2 regions of the Streptomyces sp. NPDC039462 genome follow, and region 1 is predicted to be linked to the other one. Evidence: predicted binding sites of a transcription regulator. Region 1 holds the regulator's gene; the other holds the start of a gene.

Region 1 (3,407 bases):
CGCTCAGGACGTGAGCCTGACCGCCCAGCTGGACCAGGTCCGCACCGCGCTCGACGAGCGCACCGGCGACCTCCAGCGGCTGCAGGCCGAGTACCAGAACTACCGCCGTCGGGTGGAGCGGGACAAGGTGACGGTGAAGGAGATCGCCTCGGCGAACCTCCTCTCCGAGCTCCTCCCCACCCTCGACGACATCGGCCGCGCCCGTGAGCACGGCGAGCTGGTGGGCGGCTTCAAGTCGGTGGCCGAGTCCCTCGAGACCGTCGTCGCCAAGATGGGCCTTCAGCAGTTCGGCAAGGAGGGCGAGCCCTTCGACCCGACGATCCACGAAGCCCTGATGCACAGCTACGCACCGGACGTCACCGAGACGACCTGCGTCGCGATCCTGCAGCCGGGGTACCGGATCGGCGAGCGCACCATCCGCCCCGCGCGGGTGGCCGTCGCCGAGCCGCAGCCCGGCGCGCAGACGGTCAAGGGCGAGGAGCCCGACGGCTCCGCGAGCGCGGAGAAGGCCGACGAGAAGGAGACCGGTGGCCCGGACGAGGGCTGACGGCAACGACATGAGTGAGGAGGGACGTCGGGGATGAGCACCAAGGACTTCATCGAGAAGGACTACTACAAGGTCCTCGGCGTCCCCAAGGACGCCACCGAAGCCGAGATCAAGAAGGCGTACCGGAAGCTCGCCCGCGAGAACCACCCGGACGCCAACAAGGGCAACACCAAGGCGGAGGAGCGCTTCAAGGAGATCTCCGAGGCGAACGACGTCCTCGGGGACCCCAAGAAGCGCAAGGAGTACGACGAAGCGCGTGCTCTCTTCGGCAACGGTGGATTCCGGCAGGGCCCCGGAGCCGGCGGCGGCTCGTTCAACTTCGACCTGGGCGACCTCTTCGGAGGCGGCGGCCCGGGTGGCGGTGGAGCGGCCGGCGGCTTCGGCGGCGGTCTCGGTGACGTCTTCGGGGGCCTGTTCAACCGCGGCGGCGCGGGTGCCGGAGCCGGCACGCGTACGCAGCCGAGGCGCGGCCAGGACATCGAGTCCGAGGTCACGCTCAGTTTCACGGAGGCGGTGGACGGCGCGACCGTGCCGCTCCGCATGTCCTCCCAGGCCGCCTGCAAGGCGTGCTCCGGCACCGGCGACAAGAACGGCACGCCGCGCGTGTGCCCGACCTGCGTCGGCACGGGCCAGGTCTCGCGGGGCGGTGGCGGAGGGTTCTCCCTCACCGACCCGTGCATGGACTGCAAGGGCCGTGGGCTGATCGCCCAGGACCCCTGCGAGGTCTGCGGCGGCAGCGGCCGCGCCAAGTCGTCGCGCACCATGCAGGTGCGGATCCCGGCCGGTGTCTCGGACGGGCAGCGCATCCGCCTGCGCGGCAAGGGCGCGCCCGGTGAGCGGGGCGGCCCGGCAGGCGATCTGTACGTGGTCGTGCACGTCGACAGCCACCCCGTCTTCGGCCGCAAGGGCGACAACCTCACGGTCACGGTTCCGGTGACGTACCCGGAGGCGACGCTGGGCGGCGAGGTGAAGGTGCCCACCCTGGGTGGGCCGCCCGTCACCCTGAAGCTCCCCGCCGGCACGCCGAACGGTCGTACGATGCGGGCCCGCGGAAAGGGCGCGGTCCGCAAGGACGGCACCCGGGGCGACCTGCTCGTGACGGTGGAGGTGTCGGTCCCGACATCCCTGTCGGACTCGGCGAAGGAAGCCCTGGAGTCCTACCGCAAGGCGACTGCGGGCGACGACCCGCGGGCAGAACTGTTCCAGGCCGCGAAGGGAGCGTGACCCCATGGATAGGGTCGGCCGTCGTCATAATCCGTACCAACTCACCGACGAGACACCCGTGTACGTCATCTCGGTGGCCGCCCAGCTGAGCGGTCTGCACCCGCAGACCCTGCGGCAGTACGACCGCCTGGGTCTGGTCTCCCCGGACCGCACGGCGGGCCGCGGCCGACGCTATTCCGCCCGCGACATCGAGCTGCTCCGCACGGTGCAGCAGCTGTCGCAGGAAGAGGGCATCAACCTCGCGGGCATCAAGCGCATCATCGAGCTGGAGAACCAGGTCGCGGCGCTCCAGTCGCGGGTCGCGGAGCTCTCCGCGGCCGTGGACGGCGCCGCCGCGGCGATGCAGCAGCGCGAAGCGGCGGTGCACGCCTCGTACCGCCGCGACCTCGTCCCCTACCAGGACGTGCAGCAGGCGAGCGCGCTGGTGGTGTGGCGGCCGAAGCGGACGACCGAGCAGTAGACCTCATGGTCTGAGGACGTCTGAGTACCCTGAAGCGGGGCCGGGAGGTGGTGACCTCCCGGCCCCGCTTCGGTGTGTACGGGTGCGGGGAGTTGAGCTGACGATGGCCATGGTGGGCCTGTTCTGGATCGCCGAGGGCGATGTGTACGTGGGGGCGAAGCCGGCCGGGCTCGCTCCCGGGGTGCGGCTGACGCCGGAGGGCGTACTGGCCCTCGGCGACAAGCAGTCCGGCATGTGGCCGTGGGAGGACGTGCGCGCGCTGACCGTCGACGACGTCCCGGTGAAGTCCCTGAAGCGGCAGGTGGGCGCGGTGGTCGACCTGGCGCTCACGGTCGGCCTCGGCGGCAGCGACGAGGCTCCGACGATGACGGTGCGTCTCACGGACGCCGAGGGCGAGGAGACGGAGCTGACGGCGTACACGGCGGCGGCGGTCGGTTACTCCCGTACGGAGTACGACCTCTCGCGCGCCCTCCTCGCCCGCCTCACGGAAGGCGCGGGGACCCTCCTCACCGCCCTGACGGCGATGTCCGACTGGGGCCGCCGCCATGAGGGCGGGTCGCCGCGGGCGGCACAGCGGGTGGAGTTGTTGCGCGAGTGGGGCAGCCCCCTGGCGTGACGTGAGAGCGCCCCGGTCGGCTACGGGGGAGCAGTCGGCCGGGGCGCTCGGGGGAAGCGGGAGGGGGCCTGCCAGCTGCCCCCGCCGCTGCCCCCAGCTTGCAGGGCGGGGCGGGGTGGGCGGTAGCGCCATCTTGTTGCGGTGCAGTGAGCTGAGGAGGGAACAAGAAGGCACAAGGCACCCGGAACCGGACGAGTCATCCCCGGTCGAGGATCCCCGACCGGGCGATCAGGAAGCCGAGCTGGGCGCGGCTGTTGCTGCCGAGGGTGGCCGCCAGCTTGGCGATGTGGACGCGGGCGGTGCGGACGTTCATGCCGAGGCGCTCGGCGATCTCGGCGTCGGTGAGGCCTTCCACGAGGAGGCCGGCGATGGCGTGCTGGCGGGCGGTGATGCCGTTCTCGGACGGCTGGGGAGCCGCTTGCGGCCACATGGGGGTGGCCATGCGCCACAGTCGCCAGAAGGTGGTGGCGAAGTACTCGACGAGGGCGGGGTGGCGGAGTTCGAGGGCGACGCTGCGGTCCTTGCTCGCCGGGATGAACGCGACGGTCCGGTCGAAGACG
Region 2 (3,407 bases), on a different contig from region 1:
CGCTCGGCCGGGTCCTGGGCGGACTCGGGCACGTGCCGCGGCCGGCCGAGCAGGCCGCGCAGGTCCTCGTCGGTGACGGTGAACGGCAGCTCCCTGTCGCCCAGTTCGTGCTGGGCCGCGACCTTGCGGAGCAGCCGCGCGACGGAGCGCTCCAGGTTGCGGACGCCCGCCTCGCGCGTGTACTCACCGGCGAGCTTGCGCAGCGCGCTCTCGTCGAGGGTGACCTCGTCCTCCGCCAGGCCGGCCCGCTCCAGCTGGCGCGGGAGCAGGTGGTCGCGGGCGATGACGACCTTCTCGTCCTCGGTGTAGCCGTCGAGGCGGACGAGCTCCATGCGGTCGAGCAGCGCCTCGGGGATGGCTTCGAGGACGTTCGCCGTGGCGAGGAAGACGACGTCGCTGAGGTCGAGCTCGACCTCCAGGTAGTGGTCGCGGAAGGTGTGGTTCTGCGCCGGGTCGAGGACTTCGAGGAGGGCGGCGGCCGGGTCGCCCCGGAAGTCCGAGCCGACCTTGTCGATCTCGTCGAGGAGCACCACCGGGTTCATCGACCCGGCCTCCTTGATGGCCCGCACGATGCGTCCGGGCAGCGCCCCCACGTACGTACGGCGGTGGCCGCGGATCTCCGCCTCGTCCCGTACGCCGCCGAGCGCGACCCGCACGAACTTGCGGCCCATGGCGTGCGCGACGGACTCGCCGAGCGAGGTCTTGCCGACGCCGGGCGGGCCGACGAGGGCGAGGACGGCGCCGCCGCGGCGCCCGCCGACGACTCCGAGGCCGCGGTCGGCACGGCGCTTGCGCACCGCGAGGTACTCGGTGATGCGCTCCTTCACGTCCTCCAGGCCCGCGTGCTCGGCGTCGAGGACGCGCTGGGCGCCCTTGATGTCGTACTCGTCCTCGGTGCGTTCGTTCCACGGCAGTTCGAGGACGGTGTCCAGCCAGGTGCGGATCCAGGAGCCCTCGGGCGACTGGTCGCTCGCGCGCTCCAGCTTGTCGACCTCCTTGAGGGCGGCCTCGCGGACCTTCTCGGGGAGGTCGGCGGCCTCGACGCGGGCGCGGTAGTCGTCGGACTCCTCCGCCGCGTCCTTGCTGTCGCCGTTGAGCTCGCGCAGCTCCTTGCGGACGGCGTCGAGCTGGCGGCGCAGCAGGAACTCGCGCTGCTGCTTGTCCACGCCTTCCTGTACGTCCTTGGCGATGGACTCGGCGACGTCCTGCTCGGCGAGGTGCTCGCGCAGCTGCTCGGTGGCGAGCCTGAGGCGCGCGACGGCGTCCTCGGTCTCCAGGAGCTCGACCTTCTGCTGGGTGGTCAGGAACGGCGAGTAGCCGGAATTGTCGGCGAGCGCGGAGACGTCGTCGATCTGGGTGACGCGGTCGACGACCTGCCAGGCGCCGCGCTTCTTCAGCCAGCTGGTGGCGAGCGCCTTGTACTCCTTGACGAGCTCGGTGACGGCGCCCGGCAGGGGGTCGGGCACGGTGTCGTCGAGCTGCACTCCCTCGACCCAGAGGGCGGCGCCGGGACCGGTCGTGCCCGCGCCGATGCGGACGCGGCTCCGGCCGCGGATGAGGGCGCCGGGGTCGCCGTCGGAGAGCCGCCCGACCTGCTCGACGGTGCCGAGGACACCGGTCGCGGCGTACGTCCCGTCGATGCGCGGAACAAGCAGCACCTTCGGCTTGCTGTCGCCACTGGAGCGGGCCGCGGCCTGGGCGGCCTCCACCGCGGCGCGCACATCGGCGTCGGACAGGTCGAACGGAACCACCATGCCGGGCAGGACCACCTCGTCGTCGAGCGGCAGCACAGGCAGAGTGAGCGGTGTGTACGAGGTGGACTCAGTAGCCATGATCTCCCCTTCGGCATTCAAGTTGAGCTGTATCGACTCAATGGTTATGAGCGCCGAGTTGTTCCCCGGGGCGTGTTCGCTCTAAGCGATCACGCAAAAAGCGGCTCCGCCCATGGCTCGTTTCCGGTCGCCCGTCCCCCGCGTACCGTTCCCTCCCGGCCGTCCCCCTGGGACCGTGGACACTCCGACTCCCACGGAGGGGATCCAAGGTGGACACACCCGAGAACGGTGACGGCGGCATGCGGGACGTGACCTGGCAGCTCGCGGACCACGCACTGGGGCATCTCTTCTCGGCGGCGCTGCGCACGGCGGCGCTCTGCCGGGTGGCCGACCATCTGGCGGCGGGGCCGCGCACCGCCGAGCAACTGGCCGAGCCGACCGGCACCCACGCCGGGCACCTCCGCCGCGTCCTGCGCTATCTCGCCACGCGCGGCGTCTTCCGTGAGGACGGGGCGGGCGCGTTCCACCTGACCCCGCTCGCGAACGCACTCCGCACCGACGTGCCCGACTCGCTGCACCCGGCGGTCGTGATGCTGACCGACCAGGCGTTCTGGCGGACCTCCGCGGGTCTTGAGGAGACGGTCCGCCAGGCCGGCCCGTCCTTCGAACGGGTCTTCGGCAAGCCGTTCTTCGCGTATCTGGCCGAGGACGCCGAGCTGCGGGAGCTCTTCGACAGCGGCATGGCGTCACTGTCGGGTCCGGTCGACGCGGTGATCGCCGGGACGTACCCCTTCCCGGAGAAGGGCACCGTGGTGGACGTCGGCGGCGGCCGCGGCGGACTGCTGCGCGCGGTCCTGCGCGGGCGGCCCGGCCTGACGGGTGTCCTCTACGACCAGGTGCCCGCGGTGAGCACGCACCTCCTGGGCGGCGACGAGGAGCTGCGCGGCAGATGGCGGGCCGAGTCCGGGGACTTCTTCGCCGAGGTGCCCCAGGGCGGCGACATCTACGTCCTCAAACACGTCCTGCACGACTGGCCGGACGCGGACTGCGAGCGGATCCTGCGCAACTGCCGCGCGGCGATGGCACCGGACGCACGCCTCCTGATCGTCGACTGCGTCCTGCCGTCCGGCAACGAACCGCACATCGGCAAGACCCTGGACGTGGCGATGGCAGCGATCGTGGACGGCCAGGAGCGCACGGAGGACGAGTTCGCAGCACTGCTCGTCCGGGCGGGACTGCGCCTGACGCGCATTCTGCCGACGGACGCGTTCCCGTCGATCGTGGAGGCGGTAGCGGCCGCCTGACACGACGACGACACGAAGCTCCACCCAGGGGTGCGGGGCGCCGCCCGGGCAACGGCGCGAAGTCCCACCCAGGGGCGCGGGGAACTGCGCGCTCAGCCACCCCCGAGCGGCAGCCGACGGCGAGACAGGCAGCGGCCAACGGCATCCGACGCTCGGGGCGCCGACCGGGCGACGGCACGAAGCCCCACCCAGGGGCGCGGGGAACTGCGCGCTCAGCCACCCCCGAGCCGCAGCCGACGGCGAGACAGGCAGCGGCCGAGTGCATTCGGGGCGCGGGGCGCCGGCCGGGCGCGGGTGGCGCCGGGGCGGCCGCGCGCGAGCAAACCCCTGG

The links. Region 1 encodes HspR, which represses chaperone genes until heat shock. Its sites were predicted from a motif close to TTGAGNNNNNNNNNCTCAA; they were not measured.
Region 2: a site for HspR is predicted at 1,855-1,873, ahead of lon (endopeptidase La). Genes of this name have one in related genera too.

Annotation. Positions count from the first base shown of each region.
Region 1 is NZ_JBVKAO010000004.1:422,193-425,599, forward strand. Features, by position in the region: gene grpE (nucleotide exchange factor GrpE) at 1-547, shown strand, start outside; gene dnaJ (molecular chaperone DnaJ) at 581-1,771, shown strand; gene ACZ7LU_RS24290 (heat shock protein transcriptional repressor HspR) at 1,776-2,231, shown strand; gene ACZ7LU_RS24295 (hypothetical protein) at 2,335-2,847, shown strand; gene ACZ7LU_RS24300 (helix-turn-helix transcriptional regulator) at 3,044-3,407, opposite strand, start outside.
Region 2 is NZ_JBVKAO010000002.1:527,856-531,262, forward strand. Features, by position in the region: gene lon (endopeptidase La) at 1-1,832, opposite strand, end outside; gene ACZ7LU_RS13030 (methyltransferase) at 2,072-3,076, shown strand.